Regions from separate parts of the Pectobacterium cacticida genome, predicted to be linked through region 2. Evidence: predicted binding sites of a transcription regulator. Region 2 holds the regulator's gene; each other region holds the start of a gene.

Region 1 (8,123 bases), 230 kb from region 2:
ACTCCGCCTTGGTGCTCGATCTCCCGCCGCTGGATGCGGAAAATTGGTTGGGGATCCTGCCATCGCTGCGCTCCTCAACGTCGGTAGGAGGGAACAAAGCGCATAGTTCTTTCCGTTTTCCTGAGTCTGTGACGCTGCGGACGCCTGAGCTGCAATTATTGGGGCAGCAATGGCACGATCTGGAAATCACGCGTAAAAATACGCTTGGCGGCAGCGAAGTACAGGCGCAAGGGCGAGAAATTGACGGTACGATTGAAATACCTCATCGCGGCATATGGCGCAGCGACATCCGTTATCTTTACTACAATCCTCAGTGGAAAGGCGATGAAGCGACTAATCCCGTGGCGCTGGCGGAAAAAAGATCGCCGCTGAGCGACACGAATATTCGCTTTGACGACTGGCCGTCGCTGGCGGTTACCTGCCGTCAGTGTTGGATTTTTGGACAGAATATGGGCCGTATTCAGGGAACGCTACTGCCAGAGAGGGAGAAATTAACATTGTCAGATGGGGTTATTGATACAGGCAAAGCCCGCCTGACGCTAAACGGCACCTGGCAAGAAAACGCAGAAGGCGTGCGGACGGCCCTGAAGGGGAAGCTAACGGGAGAGAGTTTGGCGCAGAATGCGGACTGGTTTGGTGTCGAATCGCCGCTACAAGCGGGCGCGTTTAATGTGGATTACGATCTCTACTGGCGTGGCGCGCCCTGGTCACCGGATATTACAAGCCTGAGTGGCATATTGCACACGCGCATTGGTAAAGGGGAAATTGCCGATGTCGGCACCGGTAAAGCCGGGCAGCTACTGCGTTTATTGAGCTTCGATGCGCTGATGCGTAAGCTGCGATTCGATTTCAGCGATACATTTGGCCATGGGTTTTACTTCGATTCGATTCGCAGTACCGCGTGGATTAAGGATGGCGTGCTGCATACGGATGATCTGCTGGTCGATGGGCTGGAGGCGGATATTGCGATATCGGGAGACCTTGATCTCGACCAGCGGCAAATCAATATGGAAGCCGTTATTGCCCCGGAAATTTCAGCAACGGTGGGGGTGGCGACCGCCTTTGCCGTTAATCCGGTTGTTGGCGCAGCGGTATTTGCCGCCAGTAAAGCGTTGGCACCGTTATGGAACAAGATTTCGCTGATTCGCTACCAGATTACTGGTAGCCTCGATCAGCCAAAGATTCAGGAAGTGCTACGTGAGCCGAATAAAAAGAAAGGCGAATGATATCGCCAGGCTAGCACGGCATACTCAACCGATGATTAGATAAAAGAGTGAAAAACTATGAGCCTTTCGTTTGTCAGTGAGCAATTACTCACCGCCAATAAATTAAATCTTGACGATCTCGCCGTTGTTCTGGGGTCGCTTAATGAGCGCCGTTTAGACTATGCCGATCTCTATTTCCAATCCAGTTACCATGAGTCCTGGGTACTGGAAGATCGCATCATTAAAGACGGCTCCTACAATATCGATCAGGGCGTGGGTATCCGAGCGATTGAGGGTGAGAAAACCGGTTTTGCGTATGCCGATCAAATTACGCTGAACGCATTACATCAGAGTGCGCTGGCAGCGCGGAGCATCGTGCGGGAACCCGGAGCAGGGGCGGTACATACGCTGGGTGAAGTGGCACATCGCCCACTCTATCCAGCATTGAACCCGCTGGATAGCCTGACGCGCGAAGATAAAATTGCGTTATTACAACGAGCAGATACCGTTGCCCGCGCCGCTGATGTGCGTGTACAAGAAGTCTCGGCCAGTCTGACGGGGGTGTATGAACAGGTGTTGGTCGCGGCGACAGACGGTACGCTGGCGGCGGATATTCGTCCATTGGTGCGCTTGTCAATCAGCGTGCTGGTTGAGGCCGAAGGACGACGAGAACGCGGCGCCTGCGGCGGTGGTGTGCGCGGCGGTTACGATTACTTCTGGGAAATCACCGATGGAGAGGCGCGCGTCGATGCCTGGGCGAAAGAAGCGGTGCGAATGGCATTGGTTAATCTGTCGGCCGTGGCGGCGCCTGCTGGCTCTATGCCGGTAGTGCTGGGGGCGGGCTGGCCCGGCGTGTTACTGCATGAAGCTGTCGGTCACGGTCTGGAAGGTGATTTTAATCGCCGTGGCACATCCGTATTCAGCGGACAGATGGGGAAACTCGTCGCGTCGGAACTTTGTACCGTAGTGGATGATGGCACGCTAAACGGGCGCCGAGGTTCCCTTACAATGGATGATGAAGGCGTGGCAGGGCAGTACAACGTGCTCATCGAAAACGGGATTCTGAAAGGCTATATGCAGGACAAACTGAATGCGCGTTTGATGGGCGTTGCGCCAACGGGTAATGGCCGCCGTGAATCGTATGCGCATCTACCGATGCCACGAATGACGAATACCTACATGCTGGCGGGTAAATCGACGCCAGAAGAGATAATTTCCAGCGTTGAATATGGTCTCTATGCGCCAAATTTTGGCGGCGGTCAGGTGGATATCACATCGGGTAAGTTCGTTTTCTCGACATCCGAGGCATATCTGATCGAAAACGGTCGTATTAGTACGCCGGTCAAGGGCGCTACGTTAATTGGTTCTGGTATCGAAGCGATGCAGCAAATCTCCATGGTTGGTAATGATTTGGCGCTCGATAACGGCGTCGGCGTGTGTGGTAAAGAAGGGCAAAGTGTGCCCGTCGGCGTTGGTCAACCTACGCTGAAGCTGGAGAGTCTGACGGTAGGCGGCACGGCATAATTTGCTCTGATATCTTTTTAAAACCGCGCTTTATGAGCGCGGTTTTTTTATTGGGCTAAGAGGTAATGGAGTAAAAAGTCAGGAAACCGCTGCAATAATCGATTTGAGCTGCCTGATGTGTATTTCATCTCGCTGTACCAAGACATCTTCCTTAATCTTGAGAACAATGCCTTTTAATAGGTCTGTTGTACTGGATATGTTTGTTGTGGTTTTTAGTACGTCAATGTCTGTCGCAACATGCCTTCCTTTAAGAGAAAGACGTTTCTCGGATTTTCCTTTTGCCAAATCACTTTGCAGAAAACGCGGGATATCTTGTGCCGCTGCGCGATCGGCTGCCAGCGTGTGAAGATAGTATTTCATCAGCGTGGGAATAAAATCGGGTTCCCCACCTAATTCGCAGCTTGCCAGATTTAAGATATCTATCATGTGCGCAGGGACTCTGCTTTCCAGCGCCTTACGCTGTACATCGAGCGCTTTCTTAATCATGGGCGTAGATTGATGGGGGATGATGGCAATATTCCCGCAGCGATTGCAAACGCCAACCAAAACCTGTCTCACCACGCCGCTGTTATCGCTGAATGGGACGTCTCTAAGCTGAAACGTCGCAGTTTCAAGTGACTGGCATGCGTTACAGATAGCGGACTGTGTATCTCCGACTTTGAAAATTTTCATGTCATCACCTCAATGGTGGACGCTAATAAAGACACAATTTGGTTCGGCAAAATACCATTTGATATACCACGATATTCCCCGATGGCGGCAACGGATGATATGAACATCAATATGCGCTGCAAAATGATGGGGTGAAGAAGAGTAGGATGTCCCCGAAGATTGATAAATAATATCAATGAGTTCTGTTATTGATATTTGCCCGGTTGCCAGCAGATTCTTCGTACTGATATTTCCTCTGGCTTCATGCAACACAGTACCCGACTGCAAACAGACGATAAGCTGCTTTTTGGCATCCTTGAACCCCATCCCTTCACCTATATTGTACGAATTTATTCGTACCTTATCCATGTGATTTTACTTTCCTGAACGAAGGAAAGAGATATAACGTACGGATGGTGGGATGGGGATGTGTTTTGTATGAAAGAGGAAGGCGTTTCGCATTTTCCTCTTTGCAAATCCTACTTTTTTTCCTCGCCGTGATCCTGGCGATAGGCCTGATAGGTCATCGCGACGTTTTTAAAGTACTCCGTCATGTAGTTAATGCAGACTTGCACTTTTAACGGCAGGTTATCTTTACGTGTATAAAGGGCATACACCGGGCGCGGGTCAGAGTGGTAGCGGCTGAACAGGATTTCAATGTCGCCACGATGAATGTCGTCCACGACCCACATAAGCGGGACATACGCAATGCCAGCGCCAGTTTTGAGCCAGCGCACGAGCGTTTGTGGATCGTTGGTGACAAAGCGCCCTTGCGGTGAGAGTCGGGTCGACATTCCCTCAGGGGCGATCAGCTCGAATTCACTGTCGGGCCGCACGCTGTATTCCAGCCAGGAAAAATTCACCATATCTGCCGGTTTATCCGGCGCGCCGTGCTGTGCCAGATAGCTTTTTGCCGCGCAGACGACCATCGGCATTGAGCCCAGGCGTTTCGAGAACAGGCTAGAGTCCTGTAGCGCCCCGACGCGAATAACGATATCCAGCCCATCAGTAATCAGGTCGGGCGCGGGAATGCCAGTGACCAGATTTACGGATAGGCCGGGATACTCTTTCAGCATCGCAGCAGTCATCGTCGCTAACACATTCTGCGCCATAGTAGAAGAACTGCCGATGCGTAACGTGCCGATCGGCGTATTGTTGAAGGCATAGAGTTGCTCATGCGCCTCGTGGGCCTCATGCAGCATGCGACGGCAGCCGTGGTAGTAAATTTTCCCCGCTTCCGTCAGGCCGATACTGCGTGTACTACGGTTTAGCAGCTTAATCTGGAGGGTATCTTCCAACTTGGTGATAGTCTGGCTGACGGCGGATACACTCATCTGTAACTGGCGAGCGGCGGCGGTAAAAGAACCACATTCCACCACGCGTGCAAAAACCGACATACTCTTTAATCTTTCCATTATTCACTCTAGCTTAAAAGTGATTTAGATCACACTATGTAGATAAGGTAATAATATCCATCCATAATATAGCCTATCCGGTGGTGCCGAGTGGAACATTGTCCGCTATCGTTTAAGCGACAGTTTTATCTGAGCGTAAAAGCGAACCGGCGCGTCGTCTGCGATTGTCCATGACTATTCACTATCCAGGACTCTCTAATGATTGGGCTTATTTACCTATTATCGCGTAATTCGCTGATTTCCTATCGTTAGCCAGTCCTGCTGACGTTGCTCTCATCAGTTTTACATTATTTGCGCCGCAGGCTGCTCGCTTGCGTGCTGAGAGCTTGTGTCTATGCTGAACATCAGTACGACGCTATACCTGTACTCTATTGTGGTGCCACGTGTCATAAATTTTATCCGGTGGCTAACCTGCCGTTGCCGTTATTGAAGAAAAAGGAAAAAGAGGATGAGTTCACTCCCGGTTATGGTGCTGTTCGGGCTGTCATTTCCCCCCGTATTTTTTGTCTTGTTGGTGTCGCTAACGCTGTTCTTTGTCGTGAATCGCCTGCTGCAACCGACGGGGATCTATGATTTCGTCTGGCACCCGGCGTTGTTTAACAGCGCGCTATTCTGCTGCCTGTTTTATTTACTGTTCCGTTACGGTCTGTGAGGCGTTTGTGAAAGCTTTCTTGTTAACCTTATTTAGGCGTCAGGCCATGTTGATCAGAAAACTTAGTCGCGTGGCGGTTACGCTGGTCATTGTGCTATGTGCGATTGCCGCCATTTTCCGCATCTGGGCGTTTTATACCGAATCGCCCTGGACGCGCGATGCCAAATTTACGGCTGATGTGGTGGCGATCGCACCGGATGTGAGCGGATTGCTGACCGATGTCCGAGTGACGGACAACCAATTGGTAAATAAAGGTGACGTACTGTTTGTCATTGATCAGCCGCGCTATCGTCAGGCCGTCGCGCAGGCGGAAGCCGATGTCGCCTACTATCAGGCGATGGTTAGGGAAAAACGCCGGGAATCGATGCGCCGTGCGCAGTTGGGGGTGAGAGCGATGTCACAGGAAAACATCGATCAATCCAGTAGTGCCTTGGAGATCGCGACGCACCAACTTGCTAAAGCACAGGCCGTGTTGTCACTGGCGAAATTGGAGCTCGATCGCACGGTGGTCCGTGCGCCTGCCGACGGTTGGATCACCAATCTGCATGTGCAAAGCGGCGAATTTATCGAACGCGGAAATACCGCGGTGGCGTTAGTGAAAAAAGATTCGTTTTACCTATTGGCATATATGGAAGAGACCAAACTTGAGGGTATTCGCCGCGGCTATCGTGCGGAGATCACCCCGCTGGGTAGCGAAAAAATATTTTATGGCACGGTAGATAGCGTGGCGGCAGGCGTGAATAACAGCAGTAGCAGTGTGAATACGAAGGGATTGGCTAACGTAGATTCCAATCTGGAGTGGGTGCGTCTGGCTCAGCGCGTGCCCGTGAAGATCCGTCTCGATCATCAAATGGGCGACCTTTATCCGGCTGGTACCACGGCGACCGTGGTCATTACCGGAGAACAGGTTAACAACGATAAAAAACCGTCGCCGCTTATTCGCCTGCTTTATCGTCTGCGTGAGTTCGGCTAAGCGAGGCGATAATGAAAAAAATGCCGTTGATAAGCGCCACGTTATTTACGACGCCGACATTCGCACGCCTTCGCTTTTCTTTTAAGCTGAGTTTTGCGATTGTATTGTCTCTATTCCTGGGGTTTCATCTCCAATTGGAAACTCCGCGCTGGTCGGTATTGACGGCGGCGATTGTCGCGGCTGGCCCGGCGTTTGCTGCCGGTGGTGAACCCTTCTCCGGTGCAATCCGGCATCGTGGTATTTTGCGTATTATCGGCACTTTCATTGGCTGTATCGGCGCACTTATCATCATTATTGCTACCGTGAGTGCACCCGTTGTGATGTTGATGCTGTGCTGCATCTGGGCGGGCTTTTGTACCTGGATTTCCTCGCTGGTTAAAGTCGAGAATGCCTATGTATTCGGGCTGGCAGGCTATACCGCACTGATTATTATTGTCTCAACGGAGGGAATGCCGCTATTGACGCCACAGTTTGCTGTAGAGCGCTGTAGCGAAATTGTGTTGGGTATCGTTTGCGCCATTCTGGCCGATTTACTGTTTTCACCCCGCTCGATCAAGCAGAACGTTGACCGAAGCATTAGTGAGTTGCTGGTGGAACAATACCGACTCTTGCAGCTCAGTATCAACGGTGCGGATAAGGAAAGCATTGATGCGGCGTGGCATGCGCTAGTGCGTAAAACGACCGCGCTAAACGGCATGCGCAGTAACCTGATGTTGGAATCCTCGCGCTGGCAGAACAGCAATCGTCGTCTCATCTCCCTGCATACGCAATCGCTGACGATGATCACGCAGGCATGCGAAGCCTATCTGATATTGCGCGATGAACCTACGCCGATTAAAAGCAGCCTGAAATTAATATTGGATCGACCAGTTGAGTCGCTGCGCGATGTGCATTGCCGTCTGAAGGCGCTGCGTCAATTGATTGCGGCGGATAGCCGTGACGTGCCGCCGATGCTGATCGGTTGGATTGGGGCGGCGACACGCTACCAGCTGTTGGCGAAGGGGGTGCAGACCAACGGGCGTATCACGTCAATTGAGGCTGATATACTAAACAGCGATGTGAAAATGAAAGCCCCTTCCGCGGAAACCCGTCATGCAATGATCAACGGGTTACGTACCGGTGTGGCGACGGCGTTAGGCTGTCTATTTTGGCTTAGCACGGGCTGGACTTCCGGCAGCGTCTGTATGGTAATGATCGCGGTGGTCACGTCGCTTGCTATGCGTTTGCCGAACCCACAAATGGTGGCAAAAGATTTTCTTTTCGGAACGATCTTTGCGCTGCCGCTGGGAGCGCTGATCTTCATGTTTATTATGCCGTCGACGCAGCAAAGTATGCTGTTGCTGTGCCTGAGTTTAGGGGGAATGGCTTTTTTCCTGGGGCTTGAAGTACAAAAGCGCCGACTGGGTTCGTTGGGGGCATTAGCCAGCACGATTAATATTCTGGTGCTGGATAATCCGATGACATTTAATATTAGCCAGTTTTTGGACAATGCGATCGGGCAGATCATTGGATCTTTTCTGGCGCTGATTGTCATCCTGCTGATTCGCGATAACACGAAGGCGCATACCGGGAGAGTGCTGTTGAACCGCTTTGTGTATGGTGCGGTTTCAGCGTTAACCACGAACACGACACGGCGCAAGGAAAATCACCTGCCTGCGCTATACCAACAACTATTCCTGCTGCTAAACCGCTTCCCTAATGAT
Region 2 (8,123 bases):
GTGTGGGGATTCTTTTCCGCCTATGCGCTGGTTTTTATTGTCAGTATGCTGGCCGTCATTGCGACAGGCGTTGATGATTTCTCCGCATTTGCCGCGGTCGCTGCCACATTGAATAATCTGGGGCCTGGCCTAGGTGTTGTCGCTGAGAATTTTACGTCAATGAATGATACAGCGAAATGGATTCTGATACTGACAATGTTGTTTGGTCGTTTGGAAGTTTTCACGCTTTTAGTACTGTTTACGCCAACTTTCTGGCGGGAATAGTTCTCACAAGGATAAAGAACCATGAAAGCTTTGATCGTGTTTTCGAGTCGGGATGGGCAAACAAGAGCGATTGCTTCCTCTATTGCGAATACGCTGAAAGGAACCCTGGAGTGTGATGTTGTTAACGTACTCAGCGCGAACGATATCGATCTTGACCAATACGATCGGGTGATGATTGGGGCATCGATTCGATACGGGCGCTTTCATCCTGCGGTAAATCAATTCATCCATAAACACCTGTCTTCTCTGCAACAGTTGCCAAGCGCATTCTTCTCCGTGAACCTCACTGCACGTAAGCCAGAAAAGCGCACAGTACAAACCAATGCTTATACACGGAAATTCCTGCTGAGTTCTCCGTGGCAGCCGGATTTGTGTTGTGTGTTTGCTGGTGCCCTGCGCTATCCACGTTACCGCTGGTTTGATCGGGTAATGATTCAGCTGATTATGCGAATGACGGGAGGAGAAACGGATAGCACTAAAGAGATTGAATATACGGACTGGAAACAGGTTGCCCGGTTTGCTCGAGATTTCGCTCAGTTAGCGGAGAAAAATCCCGCATAACGGTGACTTTCACTGCGTTTTGTTGAAAAAAAACTCACTCGGAAATTATTCTGCATTTAGCGCTTGTCAGGCGGCGAGAAGTCCCTATAATGCGCCACCACTGACACGGCAACAGCGACACGCGGTTGTGGTGGAAAGGAAAAAGATTCAACGAAGGCAGTCAGTCATGACTTGACTTCACAGCGGAAACGCATAACATATGCGCCCGCGCCGCAGTACGCTGCGGCACTGCTCTTTAACAATTCAATCAGACAATCTGTGTGGGCACTCACAAGACCGTATCTTAACGATATAAAAAGTCTTGAAGAGTGAACAACAGTAAATTCATTACGAATAAACAGTTTTAATTCTTTGAGCATGGCTGACGAGTTCAGCAAATCAAACAAATCTTAAATTGAAGAGTTTGATCATGGCTCAGATTGAACGCTGGCGGCAGGCCTAACACATGCAAGTCGAGCGGTAACACAGAGAGCTTGCTCTCGGGTGACGAGCGGCGGACGGGTGAGTAATGTCTGGGAAACTGCCTGATGGAGGGGGATAACTACTGGAAACGGTAGCTAATACCGCATAATGTCGCAAGACCAAAGAGGGGGACCTTAGGGCCTCTTGCCATCGGATGTGCCCAGATGGGATTAGCTAGTAGGTGAGGTAAAGGCTCACCTAGGCGACGATCCCTAGCTGGTCTGAGAGGATGACCAGCCACACTGGAACTGAGACACGGTCCAGACTCCTACGGGAGGCAGCAGTGGGGAATATTGCACAATGGGCGCAAGCCTGATGCAGCCATGCCGCGTGTGTGAAGAAGGCCTTCGGGTTGTAAAGCACTTTCAGCGGGGAGGAAGGCGTGAGAGCGAATACCTTTCATGATTGACGTTACCCGCAGAAGAAGCACCGGCTAACTCCGTGCCAGCAGCCGCGGTAATACGGAGGGTGCAAGCGTTAATCGGAATGACTGGGCGTAAAGCGCACGCAGGCGGTTTGTTAAGTTGGATGTGAAATCCCCGGGCTTAACCTGGGAACTGCATTCAAAACTGACAGGCTAGAGTCTTGTAGAGGGGGGTAGAATTCCAGGTGTAGCGGTGAAATGCGTAGAGATCTGGAGGAATACCGGTGGCGAAGGCGGCCCCCTGGACAAAGACTGACGCTCAGGTGCGAAAGCGTGGGGAGCAAACAGGATTAGATACCCTGGTAGTCCACGCTGTAAACGATGTCGACTTGGAGGTTGTGCCCTAGAGGCGTGGCTTCCGGAGCTAACGCGTTAAGTCGACCGCCTGGGGAGTACGGCCGCAAGGTTAAAACTCAAATGAATTGACGGGGGCCCGCACAAGCGGTGGAGCATGTGGTTTAATTCGATGCAACGCGAAGAACCTTACCTACTCTTGACATCCACAGAATTTGGTAGAGATACCTTAGTGCCTTCGGGAACTGTGAGACAGGTGCTGCATGGCTGTCGTCAGCTCGTGTTGTGAAATGTTGGGTTAAGTCCCGCAACGAGCGCAACCCTTATCCTTTGTTGCCAGCGATTAGGTCGGGAACTCAAAGGAGACTGCCGGTGATAAACCGGAGGAAGGTGGGGATGACGTCAAGTCATCATGGCCCTTACGAGTAGGGCTACACACGTGCTACAATGGCGTATACAAAGAGAAGCGAGCCTGCGAGGGTGAGCGGACCTCATAAAGTACGTCGTAGTCCGGATTGGAGTCTGCAACTCGACTCCATGAAGTCGGAATCGCTAGTAATCGTAGATCAGAATGCTACGGTGAATACGTTCCCGGGCCTTGTACACACCGCCCGTCACACCATGGGAGTGGGTTGCAAAAGAAGTAGGTAGCTTAACCTTCGGGGGGGCGCTTACCACTTTGTGATTCATGACTGGGGTGAAGTCGTAACAAGGTAACCGTAGGGGAACCTGCGGTTGGATCACCTCCTTACCAAGAAAGATGTGCGTTGAGTGAAGTGCTCACACAGATTGTCTGATGAAAAAAATGAGCAAGCGCACCTGTTGATGTAATGAGTGTTAACTCATGCTGATGCGAGCGTGCCGGATGTCTGATTCGGTACGGAGTTTTCGTGTCCCCATCGTCTAGAGGCCTAGGACACCGCCCTTTCACGGCGGTAACAGGGGTTCGAATCCCCTTGGGGACGCCAATCCGATAATGAGTGAAAGACATTATCCTGAATATCGTAAAGATGACTTTGATAAGTCGTGTTTACGATATTGCTCTTTAACAATCTGGAACAAGCTGAAAATTGAAACATGACAGCGGAATAATCGTGAATACCTTGGCTATTTATGGGTAAACACGGTGAATTTGTCTGTCAATGAGTCTCTCAAATAATCACAGCGCGATGATGACTTTGGTTTATCAAAGACACCTTCGGGTTGTGAGGTTAAGCGACTAAGCGTACACGGTGGATGCCTAGGCAGTCAGAGGCGATGAAGGGCGTGCTAATCTGCGAAAAGCGTCGGTAAGCTGATATGAAGCGTTATACCCGACGATACCCGAATGGGGAAACCCAGTGTGTTTAGACACACTATCATGACATGAATCCATAGTGTCATGAGGCGAACCGGGGGAACTGAAACATCTCAGTACCCCGAGGAAAAGAAATCAACCGAGATTCCCCCAGTAGCGGCGAGCGAACGGGGAAGAGCCCAGAACCTGAATCAGTGTGTGTATTAGTGGAAGCGTCTGGAAAGTCGCACAGTAAAGGGTGATAGTCCCGTACACAAAAATGCACAGGCTGTGAGTTCGATGAGTAGGGCGGGACACGTGATATCCTGTCTGAAGATGGGGGGACCATCCTCCAAGGCTAAATACTCCTGACTGACCGATAGTGAACCAGTACCGTGAGGGAAAGGCGAAAAGAACCCCGGCGAGGGGAGTGAAATAGAACCTGAAACCGTGTACGTACAAGCAGTGGAAGCCCACTAGTTGGGTGACTGCGTACCTTTTGTATAATGGGTCAGCGACTTATATTCTGTAGCAAGGTTAACCGAATAGGGGAGCCGGAGGGAAACCGAGTCTTAACTGGGCGTTAAGTTGCAGGGTATAGACCCGAAACCCGGTGATCTAGCCATGGGCAGGTTGAAGGTTGGGTAACACTAACTGGAGGACCGAACCGACTAATGTTGAAAAATTAGCGGATGACTTGTGGCTGGGGGTGAAAGGCCAATCAAACCGGGAGATAGCTGGTTCTCCCCGAAAGCTATTTAGGTAGCGCCTCGTGAATTCATCTTGGGGGGTAGAGCACTGTTTCGGCTAGGGGGTCATCCCGACTTACCAACCCGATGCAAACTACGAATACCGAAGAATGTTATCACGGGAGACACACGGCGGGTGCTAACGTTCGTCGTGAAGAGGGAAACAACCCAGACCGCCAGCTAAGGTCCCAAAGTCATGGTTAAGTGGGAAACGATGTGGGAAGGCCTAGACAGCCAGGATGTTGGCTTAGAAGCAGCCATCATTTAAAGAAAGCGTAATAGCTCACTGGTCGAGTCGGCCTGCGCGGAAGATGTAACGGGGCTAAACCATGCACCGAAGCTGCGGCAGCGACACTAAGGTGTTGTTGGGTAGGGGAGCGTTCTGTAAGCCTGCGAAGGTGGCCTGTGAGGGCTGCTGGAGGTATCAGAAGTGCGAATGCTGACATAAGTAACGATAATGCGGGTGAAAAACCCGCACGCCGGAAGACCAAGGGTTCCTGTCCAACGTTAATCGGGGCAGGGTGAGTCGACCCCTAAGGCGAGGCCGAAAGGCGTAGTCGATGGGAAACAGGTTAATATTCCTGTACTGGGTGTGACTGCGAAGGGGGGACGGAGAAAGCTAGGTTATCCGGGCGACGGTTGTCCCGGTTTAAGCGTGAAGGTGGATGACTTAGGAAAATCCGGGTCATTGTTAACACTGAGGCGTGATGACGAGTCACTACGGTGATGAAGTAACCGATGCTACGCTTCCAGGAAAAGCCTCTAAGCACCAGGTCACATCGAATCGTACCCCAAACCGACACAGGTGGTCAGGTAGAGAATACTCAGGCGCTTGAGAGAACTCGGGTGAAGGAACTAGGCAAAATGGTGCCGTAACTTCGGGAGAAGGCACGCTGGAGTTGGTGAAGTCCCTGGCGGATGGAGCTAAGACCAGTCGAAGATACCAGCTGGCTGCAACTGTTTATTAAAAACACAGCACTGTGCAAACACGAAAGTGGACGTATACGGTGTGACGCCTGCCCGGTGCCGGAAGGTTAATTGATGGGGTAAGCTGTAAGGCGAAGCTCTTGATCGAAGCCCCGGTAAACGGCGGCCGTAACTATAACGGTCCTAAGGTAGCGAAATTCCTTGTCGGGTAAGTTCCGACCTGCACGAATGGCGTAATGATGGCCAGGCTGTCTCCACCCGAGACTCAGTGAAATTGAACTCGCTGTGAAGATGCAGTGTACCCGCGGCAAGACGGAAAGACCCCGTGAACCTTTACTATAGCTTGACACTGAACCTTGAGCCTTGATGTGTAGGATAGGTGGGAGGCTTTGAAGCGTGGACGCCAGTCTGCGTGGAGCCAACCTTGAAATACCACCCTTTAATGTTTGATGTTCTAACGTGGGCCCCTGAGCGGGGTTGCGGACAGTGTCTGGTGGGTAGTTTGACTGGGGCGGTCTCCTCCCAAAGCGTAACGGAGGAGCACGAAGGTTAGCTAATCCTGGTCGGACATCAGGAGGTTAGTGCAAAGGCATAAGCTAGCTTGACTGCGAGAGTGACAGCTCGAGCAGGTGCGAAAGCAGGTCTTAGTGATCCGGTGGTTCTGAATGGAAGGGCCATCGCTCAACGGATAAAAGGTACTCCGGGGATAACAGGCTGATACCGCCCAAGAGTTCATATCGACGGCGGTGTTTGGCACCTCGATGTCGGCTCATCACATCCTGGGGCTGAAGTAGGTCCCAAGGGTATGGCTGTTCGCCATTTAAAGTGGTACGCGAGCTGGGTTTAGAACGTCGTGAGACAGTTCGGTCCCTATCTGCCGTGGGCGTAGGAAGATTGAGAGGGGTTGCTCCTAGTACGAGAGGACCGGAGTGAACGCACCGCTGGTGTACGGGTTGTGATGCCAATTGCATTGCCCGGTAGCTACGTGCGGAAGAGATAACCGCTGAAAGCATCTAAGCGGGAAACTTGCCTCGAGATGAGTCTTCCCTGGGCACAAGATGCCCCTGAAGGGCCGTTGAAGACGACGACGTAGATAGGCTGGGTGTGTAAGCGTAGCGATACGTTGAGCTGACCAGTACTAATGACCCGAGAGGCTTAACCTTACAACACCGAAGGTGTTTTGAGAGATGAAAGACGCATAGAGAACGATATTCAGCTTGTTTTAGGATTGGTTCTGATGGTTACGGAGATGACAAAGAAGGGAGTCATGTTAAGTAACGGTCGGAATGAAACAGATTTGCCTGGCGGCGATAGCGCGGTGGTCCCACCTGACCCCATGCCGAACTCAGAAGTGAAACGCCGTAGCGCCGATGGTAGTGTGGGGTCTCCCCATGTGAGAGTAGGGAACTGCCAGGCATCAAACAAGTGGAAAGCCCCTGTCGCAAGACAGGGGCTTTTTGCTGTGCTGCGCCCAGCATGAGCACATTCCTGCGGGGGAAAGTCCTGCCATAAGTTGATCACAACACAACGAATGAAGCGAAGTGCACTTGCGTGAGGGGGAGCGCAAACGCCAAGAGTCTGGCGGCGAGCTGGATACATCGGCTCAGGGCAATCCAGCTCAAGCAATGGAAGAGTGGTAAGACGGTGAACTGGGCGTTATGTGCAATGGGAGTCAGTGCGACGGTGGCTCAACAGCCGCTGCGGGAGGAGATACAGTGCCAAACTATTCAATAGGGTATTTTAACCCAGCAATGGCTCGACAGTCTGGGAGTGCCTCATCTCTTGGCCTCAACTTCCCAAACCGCCCGGTGCGGACCCGCATGCCGGGTGACGCGGAGGGGCACAGTTCATAAGAACTGCGCCCTATGCCGATTTACAAGGCGTTAGCGAGTGCCATAAACGACAATCGTTTTACCATGAGCAGAAATCAGATTCTGATCTTCTAACATTTTTAGAATACGCCCCACGGTTTCACGTGAACAGCCAACGATTTGTCCAATTTCCTGGCGAGTAATTTTTATTTGCATGCCATCTGGGTGTGTCATGGCATCAGGCTGTTTGGCCAGGTTAAGTAGAGTCTGTGCGATACGGCCAGTGACATCAAGGAAGGCAAGATTGCCCACTTTTTCTGAAGTTACCTGGAGGCGACTTGCCATTTGAGCAGATAGACGCATGAGAATATCTGGATTGACTTGAATAAGTTGGCGGAATTTTTTATAAGAAATTTCTGCAACTTCACAAGCTGTTTTCGCTCGGACCCAGGCGCTGCGTTCCTGACCTTCTTCGAATAGGCCAAGCTCACCAATAAAATCGCCTTGATTGAGGTAGGAAAGGATCATTTCCTTGCCTTCTTCATCCTTGATTAGCACTGCGACAGAGCCTTTAACGATATAGTAAAGCGTTTCTGCTTTTTCACCTTGGTGAATCAGCGTGCTCTTCGATGGATACTTATGGATGTGACAATGGGAAAGGAACCATTCGAGAGTTGGGTCTGTTTGCGGTTTGCCGAGAACCATTCGCTATCATCCTCTGTTGTAATTTACTACGCAAATTACAGGGGTCAGAGTTCCCTGTACGGCGCGTTTAACTGCTAAAAATAAAATTTAGTCTAGGCAGAATGATGTCAGGGAATATACTGGAACCATTGTACCCCCTGATTTCCGGTTGCTGTCTTGCCGCACCGTAAACATAACTGAGGTATGTTTGGTTACGCCATCATCTTCTTCGTTTCAGGGGGCGTCCAGAAACAGTCTATTCTATTTTTGTTTTAACACAGCTTTGAGGATGTGTCTTGTGTTGTCTCGCGTCAGTATGACAACGCGCCGAATTTTGCTGACTTTTGTACAGTTAAGATATAAGTTTTCAAAAAAATTTTAGCGGGGAAGCATCATGCAAGCTCGGGTGAAATGGGTTGAGGGTTTAACGTTTCTGGGGGAGTCCGCGTCAGGGCATCAGATATTGATGGATGGTAATTCCGGTGATAAAGCGCCCAGCCCGATGGAAATGGTGTTGATGTCGGTTGGAGGGTGTAGCGCGATCGATGTAGTGTCGATTCTGCAAAAAGGGCGTAATGATATGACCGACTGTGAGGTGAGATTAACGTCAGAGCGACGGTCTGAAACGCCGCGTTTATTTACTCATATCAATCTGCATTTTATCGTTACGG
Region 3 (8,123 bases), 800 kb from region 2:
CCTTTCCACTCTTCACGGCTCTGACCATTGTCGAGCTGCTTGTCAATCCACGGAATCAGACTCCCCGCCAGCGGCACACCGAAGTTATCCGTCGGCAGCGAACCGCTACGCGTCAGCGCGGTAACTTTCCGCTCAATATCCAGGATTGCAGAAGCAGGATTCTCCAGCGCCGTCGCGACTTCACCGTACAGCGCACCCATCTGCGCCAGCAGTTCACGCATGTGACGTGCGCCACCGCCTGAAGCCGCCTGATAGGTAGCGACAGAAGCCCACTCCACCAGATTGTTGGCAAACAGGCCGCCCAATGACATTAGCATCAGGCTGACAGTGCAGTTACCGCCGACAAAGGTTTTGATACCGTTATTCAGACCCTGTTGAATCACCCCGTGATTCACCGGATCCAGAATAATAATCGCGTCATCCTTCATTCTCAGTGACGATGCGGCGTCGATCCAATAACCCTGCCAGCCACTTTCACGCAGCTTTGGATAAATTTCATTGGTGTAATCGCCGCCCTGACAGGTAATAATGATATCCAGCGCATGCAGGGCTTCAATATTATAGGCATCCTGCAATACGCCTTGATGACCGCCCAGCGCCGGAGCAGGGTCGCCGTGCTGAGAGGTGGAAAAGAATACCGGATGAATCACATCAAAGTCGTGCTCTTCCACCATGCGCTGCATGAGAACCGAGCCGACCATACCGCGCCAGCCAATAAAACCAACATTTTTCATGGTAACTGTCCTGCTTTGGGGGAAATAAAAAGAATTGCGGCTAACGTCGATAGCGCTGAATTATTGCTGCCGCAGAGGTCGCGCGCGTCGTGTCGTAAACCTGTCAATTATCGCATTGCTCAACCTTACAAAATGTACGTAAAGTCGCAAGTGAATTTATTCGATAGCGCGCCATTTTTCAGCAATCGTGCTTATAACGTCGGGTAGAGACAAATAATAGCGCGGATTGGTTCGCAAACGGTCTCCATCAGAAAATACGGTTTCAGGAGTAGAAAACCAACATGACAGAAATGATCTCCGCAACGGTGCTGCTGTTGCTCATTATGGATCCACTCGGTAACCTGCCGATCTTTATGTCCGTGCTTAAGCATCTCGATCCCAAGCGCCGCCGCGTGGTGCTGATCCGTGAAATGTTGATCGCGCTTGGGTTGATGCTGATTTTCCTGTTCGCGGGCGAACGTATTCTGGCGATCCTCAATTTACGCACTGAAACCGTCTCTATTTCTGGCGGTATTGTGTTGTTTCTCATCGCGATTCGTATGATTTTCCCCTCGCAGGAAGGCAACAGCAGCGGCCTCCCCGCTGGTGAGGAACCGTTTCTGGTGCCGATGGCCATCCCGCTGGTGGCAGGGCCATCGATCCTGGCGGCGCTGATGCTGCTTTCCCACCAATACCCGAATCAGTTGCCACAATTGACGCTTTCCCTCTTTATCGCCTGGACGATCTCCTTCGTCATCCTACTGATGTCAGATGTGTTTTTACGGATGCTGGGCGAGAAAGGCGTGAGTGCGCTGGAAAAATTGATGGGGCTGATTCTGGTGATGCTGTCGACGCAAATGTTCCTCGACGGTGTACGCGCTTATATGAAGTTATAGCCGCATCGTTGCTCTCAGTGTCTCATAGTCCCCCTCCGCAAGGAGGGGGTAAACACATCAGAGGAAAATACTTCCCACCAGTGCTATCAGAAACGCGATGGTGCCGAGTAGCGTTTCCATTACCGTCCAGGTTTTCAGCGTCGTTTTTTCATCCATTTCGAGGAAACGACCAACCAGCCAGAAGCCTGAATCGTTCACATGTGACAACACGGTCGCACCGCCCGCAATCGCCACCACGATGAAGCAGAGATCGAACTGACTCAGACCTGGGGTCGCCGCTACCGCCGGGGCCATCAGTGCCGCGGTTGTCGTTAGAGCTACCGTCGCTGACCCTTGAGCAACGCGCAGAGCGGCAGACACCACAAATGCCGCTACAATCACCGGCATGCCCGTATCGGCCAGGGCTCCCGCCAACGCGTTACCGATTCCGCTGGCGCGTAGTACACCGCCGAACATTCCGCCTGCGCCAGTGACCAAAATGATCGAGCACACTGGCCCTAGTGCACCCTCACATATTTTCTCCAGGTGTTTCCGGCTATGCTGGCCGCTAAACATAATCATGGCGAACAAAACCGTAATCAACAGCGCAATGGGCGTTTTCCCTAACATCCTCAGGAATTGCACCAGATCGCTATCGCCGCCGATGACTCCCATTACTGTTAGGGTATTCAACCCGGTATCAAGGAAGATCAAGATCAGTGGCAGTAGCAGCACCCACATGACGACACCAAATGTGGGCGGCGTATGCTGTTCGTCTGCTTTGACTTCCGTCAGGAAGGTTGACGGCAATGGTAAATGAAATTTTTTACCTGCCCACAGGCCAAACAGATAACCGCCAAGATACCAGGTGGGGTAAGCAATCACTGCGCCTACCAGCACCAATAGACCAATGTTGGCACCCAGCAATTCACTGGCCGCCACCGGACCAGGATGTGGCGGCAGCAAGGCGTGCATAACAGCAAAGGCACCTGCCGCAGGGAACGCATAGGTTAACGTGGAGCCGCCGAAACGCTTCGCCACGCTGAAAATAATCGGCAACATCACGATCAATCCAGCATCAAAAAAGATCGGGAAACCAAACAACAACGAGGCAAGCCCCAGCGCGAAAGGCGCTCGCTTCTCACCGAATTTATTGATGAGCGTATCGGCCAACACATTCGCCCCTCCGGTCACCTCCAGCAAGCGGCCGATCATCGCGCCCAGACCAACCAGCAAGGCGACGGATGCCAGCGTGCCGCCAAACCCGCTCAACAACGTGGGGACTATTTTTTCATAGGGCGTTTTCGTCACCAGCGCTGTGGCCAGACTGACCAACGTGAGGGCCAGAAAAGCGTGCACTTTAAAGCGCATAATCAACACCAGTAACAGTGCGACTGCGCCCACAGCGATGGTTAATAGCACACTGGCGCTATAGGCGGATGTTATTTCTATCATCATTAATCATCTCTTTTAGACACCGGGCCAGAATTGGCGGATTGTTTGTGAGGTGTATCACATCATGATTTGATACCGGTAACATGATACGGGTAACATGTTAAAATCTGGAACTATTAAGTATCATTTAATTTACAGTTTGGGATAGAGATCAAATTATGTCAGGTCGAAGCATTATTTTGATGGGCGTATCGGGCAGTGGGAAATCTTCGGTTGGCGCAGCACTTGCCCGCGCTATTCAGGCGAAATTTATTGATGGCGACGATCTGCATCCCCGCGCCAACATTCAGAAAATGGCCAGCGGCACGCCGCTTAACGATGATGACCGCGCACCGTGGCTGGAACGGCTCAGCGATGTCGCCTATAGTCTGGCGCACAAAAACGAGACTGGCATCATCGTCTGTTCCGCCCTGAAAAAGCGCTATCGCGACCGTCTGCGTGAAGGGAATGAAAAGATGGTGTTTCTCTATTTGAAAGGGAGTTTTGAGCTGGTTTTGGCTCGTCATCAAGCCAGAGCGGGCCATTTCATGCCGACGGAGCTGTTAAAAAGCCAGTTCGATACGCTGGAAGAACCAGGTCGTGATGAACCTGATGTTCTGAAGATCGATATCGATGGCACGCCGGAAGAGGTCGTGCAGCGCTGTGTTGACGCGCTGCGCACCGCTGGTTAATGCCGAGGATCAAAGGCTCTCACCGTCCAGTACGGTGAAGCCGACATCAATGATGTTCGGTTCTACCGACTCGCCCCGCAGTCGGGCCAGCAAGTGTTCGGTGCCGACGCGTCCCATATGCTCACGCGGCGTCAGGACGCTAGCCAGTTTCGGCACCATCGCCTGCCCGATGTCGTGCCCGTGGAAACCCGCAACGCCGATGTCTTCCGGCACCCGTAATCCCTGCCGCTGACATTCAAACATCGCGCCCACGGCCAGGTCATCATTGGTGCAGAATACGCTATCGACCAGTGGGTATTCCGCTTGCGCCTGTCGCAACAGTTCCCCTCCGAGCGAATAAGACGACGCCCGCGCACTCATCACGCAATAACTATCGAGGCCGCTTTCCCGCATCGCTTGCTCATAGCCGCGGCAGCGCATCAGGGTACGCTCATCCTGGCGCGCACCGAGATAGACGATATGACGATGCCCTAATGTGACCATACGTAGCGTCATCTGTCGGGCCGCATCAACGTTATCAAACCCAACGGCCATATCCAGACAAGGTGAGGCGGAATCCATGAGTTCTACGACCGGAATACCCGCGACATCCAGCATTTGGCGCGTTCGTGGCGTGTGGGCGCGTTCGGCGAGGATAAGTCCATCGATGTGATAGGACAGCAGTGAGGTTAAGCGTTGTTCTTCTTTGTCGGGGTGATAACCATAGTGGGCCAGCATGGTCTGATAGCCGTGCGCCTCAGCCGTGCGCTCTATCCCGCGCAGTACTTCGGCAAACACCTGATTCGTTAATGACGGCAGCAGCACGCCAATCGCCCGGCTGGTCGCACTCGCTAGCATATTGGGTGCGAGATTCGGGATATAGCCCAGCTCATCCAAGGCAACGGCAATTTTTTTCTGCAACGCGGCTGAAACCTGTGCGGGGTTACGTAAATAGCGGCTTACCGTCATTTTAGTCACCCCGACACGGTCGGCTACATCTTGGAGAACGGGTCTTTTTTTCTTCATCGTCAACTAAAAATGCCTGCAAAACAGTCGACTGAGTCTAGCAAAAAATGCGCCATTCTTATACTGGTGGCAAATCAAACAGCAGAATCTCGCTATCCTCGCTGGCGTGTACCGTCACCGCGGTTTCGTCCCAGATCGCAAGCGCATCGCTAGTGCCCGCATGTTGCCCGTTAACCTCGACCGTACCACGCACCACCTGAATCCAGATACGGCGTGCAGCCTGAATCTGATACACCGCGTGCTCCTGCGCCTTCAGCGCCCAACGCCACAGTGTCATGTCCTGAAAAACCTTCAGCGAGCCGTCACGCGCATCTGGTGACAACACCAACTGACGCCCTTGCTGCACATCAAAGCGCTTCTGCTCGTAGCGCGGCGTCAACCCGGTCTTTTCTGGAATAATCCAGATTTGATACAGATGCAGCGGCTCATGCTCGCTGGCATTGTATTCCGAATGACGGATTCCCGTTCCCGCACTCATGATCTGAAATTCACCCGCCGGCACCCGTTCTTTATTGCCCATGCTGTCCTGATGCTCAACCGTACCGGATAAAACATAGGTCAGAATTTCCATATCTTTGTGCGGATGCGTGCCAAAGCCCTGGCCGCCTGCGATAACGTCTTCATTGATCACGCGCAGCGCCGAAAACCCCATAAAGTCAGGATCGTAGTAATCGGCAAATGAAAACGTATGCCAACTATCGAGCCAACCGTGATTCGCATGCTCGCGTTCGTGCGCCTGACGTAAATAGATCATGTTATTTCCTCCCACGTTTTTGATAAGGAAAGTGTAATGGGCAGGGGAGAATAAGATAGCGGAAAAAACTCATCGCACTGTTCGAAAAATCAGAACAGGATAGGTAAAACGCAGGAAAAACAGATAAAAAAAAGCCAGCACCCGAGCTGGCTAAATAATACTGGAAGCAATGTGAGCAATGTCATGCCTTCACGGGGTAACGGGATAAACGCGAACACCATTGATAGCTAACACAGGTACACGGCACCGTTCCCCCAGAATGCATAGCAATAATAATCATTATCATTCGCGTCTGTAAAGTGATTTTTGCGATAAATTCTTATTCGCAATACGGGATGGAATTAGGCTCATTTCTCCCCTATTTTTTGTGGGTTACGGTGGCGATGCCAATGCGCTCGCCAGCAGCGTGATCGGATGTTCGCACGGTTTGCTGGTGGACATCTCGATCTGCCATTTACAGGTTTCGCAATCGGTGACGACGATATCGGCACCGCTCGCTTCAATCTGACGAAACAGCGGTGCGCCAATGCCTTGCGAGGTGGCGTAATTCTCTTTTTTGAAGCCGTAAGTGCCCGCGATACCGCAGCATTGGGAATCCAACATTATCAATTGTAGGCCGGGAATACGTTGTAGCAATGCCAGCGTGTAGGCCGTCCAGCCCATCCGTTCCAAATGGCAGGGCGTATGGTACGCCACCCGAAGTGGTACTTGACGCAACGCCAGCGTTTTCCCTTCGTCTTCCAACAGTCGATAGAGTTTACGCGTGACCAGTTCAACGCCATCGCGCACGTGGCCGTTATCCACGCCCAGCAGATGTGGATATTCGTCCCGTAATGTGAACGTACAGCTCGAAGACGTTGCAACGACCGCCAGCGATTTCTGATTGATCGCCTCATCCAGCGAGGCAATGTTGGCACGCGCCTGTTTTCTGGCTCTGTCATGAAAACCATTGGCGATCAGCGGCACACCGCAACATTTCTCTTTATTCAGCAACTGAACGCCAATACCTAGCGCGTTAAAAACCCGCACCAGATCTTTACCCAATTGTGGATGGTTATAATTCACATAGCAGCCGTGGAAATAAGCGATCTGTTCATCATAAGCGCGCTGCTTTGCCGCCTGTCGGCGATACCAGCGGCGAAAGGTGCCGAACGAATAGGTCGGTAATTGGCGACGATGGTCGATCTTTAACGCTTTATCCAGCAGTTGGCGCACGGGTTTAAGACCGGTCGCCGTATTAACCAGCGGCGCAAACGGCGTCGCCACCGACCCCATGAAATCGGTATGGCTCAGAATCGCGTCGCGCAGCGTTGGCTTATGGTTACTGTGCGCCGCTTTCGCACGCTGAATAATGTCGCCGATGTTGACGTCCGACGGGCAGGCGACCTCACAGCGTTTGCAGTTAGTACAATATTTCAGCGCCTCATCGTACAGCGCCGGATCTTTGCGCCGCAGACGTTCGCCATCCGGCCCAGCCTGTTTCGGGCCGGGATAAAGCGGGTTAACGCGCGACACCGGGCAATATGTGGTGCAAACCGTACATTTGATGCAATCTTCAAAGCGGTTATCGTCAAGCAGGTTCATGGGTTGCCCCCTTTAAAATCTGTTCGGCAACATGGATCGCGCTGAGTAAGGAAACACCCGCTCCGCATCCCTGCGCAATAGGGTCGAAGCCTTCCAGCACTGCGCCAATCGCGTACAGATTGTTGACCGTTTTTCCCCCGATACGCGGGTGCAGGCGTTCATCGACGATCGCCCCAAATTGCCTATAGGGCTGCGGCGCAAACACATCCTGCTGGCTCCAGCCTTCGCGTTGCTCTGCGAACCGAACATCCAGCCCAAAGACCGGTTCAGTCACCCGATCGAACTGCGCCACCAGCCCGCTACTGAAGAAGCTGCCGCTTGCCAGCACCACGTGCTGCGCGCGCAGTGGAATATCGCCGTGATGATGGCTATAGACCGCGATCTCCTGGGGGGAAAACGCGGCACGCGTCGCGCGATCGCCCGGCATCACCATGCCGCCTAGTTGGCAAAAGCGGCGCGCCAGCGCCTGATGCAAACGCAATCCGAGAACTGACGGCGGTAAGGTTGGCAGCAACTGCACCGGCTTACCCAACGCCACGGTGAGTTCACCGATGATCTCAGGGCGATCTAACCCCAAACAGGCGGGCATGATGATGGCGTCGTTACCGTTGGCCAAGCGCGTCAACTCTTCCACCAGCGCCGCGTAATTCTCTGGCCGATCGAGCACGCGGGCAATATTGACCGCACGGAATTCACTGGGGTTTTGGCGTAGCCGATCCAGCACCGGTAGCTTGAGTTCATCACTGCGTGCCGCGATACCCCGTGCCTGAAGCGTACCGGCAACAATACGGGACTGAAAATCCAGAAAGCCGTCGATACCGGCAATGAGCGGGTTGTCGCCAAAATGGGACTCCGGCAGGCCACGCGTTACGCCATCAGCCGGACTTAGCCAACATGCGCGAAACTGGCCTAATGGCGTCATACGCCAGTGATTCTGTTGATGATGGCCTAACAGAGCGATATTGCTGCGCTGCAACAGCGCCTCAACCTGCGGTAACAGTGCGGCGACCGTCGCCGCCCCGATCCGGGAATAGGGGTGACGAGGGGATTGATGCGCCAATGCCTC

The links. Region 2 encodes CRP, which controls carbon source genes, mostly activating them, when cyclic AMP is high. Its sites were predicted from a motif close to ATGTGANNNNNNTCACAT; they were not measured.
Region 1: aaeR (HTH-type transcriptional activator AaeR) is a predicted target of CRP. The motif match lies at 4,813-4,830, and genes of this name have one in related genera.
Region 3: RFN81_RS17375 (GntP family permease) is a predicted target of CRP. The motif match lies at 3,089-3,106, and genes of this name have one in related genera.

What each region holds. Positions count from the first base shown of each region.
Region 1 is NZ_CP133656.1:261,447-269,569, forward strand. Features, by position in the region: partial or broken gene yhdP (AsmA2 domain-containing protein YhdP) at 1-1,226, shown strand, start outside; gene tldD (metalloprotease TldD) at 1,284-2,729, shown strand; gene RFN81_RS01145 (hypothetical protein) at 2,808-3,401, opposite strand; gene RFN81_RS01150 (hypothetical protein) at 3,411-3,749, opposite strand; gene aaeR (HTH-type transcriptional activator AaeR) at 3,860-4,795, opposite strand; gene aaeX (p-hydroxybenzoic acid efflux pump operon protein AaeX) at 5,244-5,447, shown strand; gene aaeA (p-hydroxybenzoic acid efflux pump subunit AaeA) at 5,455-6,420, shown strand; gene aaeB (p-hydroxybenzoic acid efflux pump subunit AaeB) at 6,441-8,123, shown strand, end outside.
Region 2 is NZ_CP133656.1:489,826-497,948, forward strand. Features, by position in the region: gene trkH (Trk system potassium transporter TrkH) at 1-264, shown strand, start outside; gene hemG (menaquinone-dependent protoporphyrinogen IX dehydrogenase) at 286-825, shown strand; rRNA gene RFN81_RS02320 (16S ribosomal RNA) at 1,217-2,756, shown strand; tRNA gene RFN81_RS02325 (tRNA-Glu) at 2,898-2,973, shown strand; rRNA gene RFN81_RS02330 (23S ribosomal RNA) at 3,215-6,120, shown strand; rRNA gene rrf (5S ribosomal RNA) at 6,258-6,373, shown strand; gene crp (cAMP-activated global transcriptional regulator CRP) at 6,841-7,473, opposite strand; gene RFN81_RS02345 (OsmC family protein) at 7,847-8,123, shown strand, end outside.
Region 3 is NZ_CP133656.1:3,809,023-3,817,145, reverse strand. Features, by position in the region: gene asd (aspartate-semialdehyde dehydrogenase) at 1-734, opposite strand, end outside; gene RFN81_RS17380 (YhgN family NAAT transporter) at 1,016-1,609, shown strand; gene RFN81_RS17375 (GntP family permease) at 1,667-3,043, opposite strand; gene RFN81_RS17370 (gluconokinase) at 3,202-3,714, shown strand; gene gntR (gluconate operon transcriptional repressor GntR) at 3,724-4,719, opposite strand; gene RFN81_RS17360 (pirin family protein) at 4,778-5,473, opposite strand; gene glpC (anaerobic glycerol-3-phosphate dehydrogenase subunit GlpC) at 5,846-7,057, opposite strand; gene glpB (glycerol-3-phosphate dehydrogenase subunit GlpB) at 7,044-8,123, opposite strand, start outside.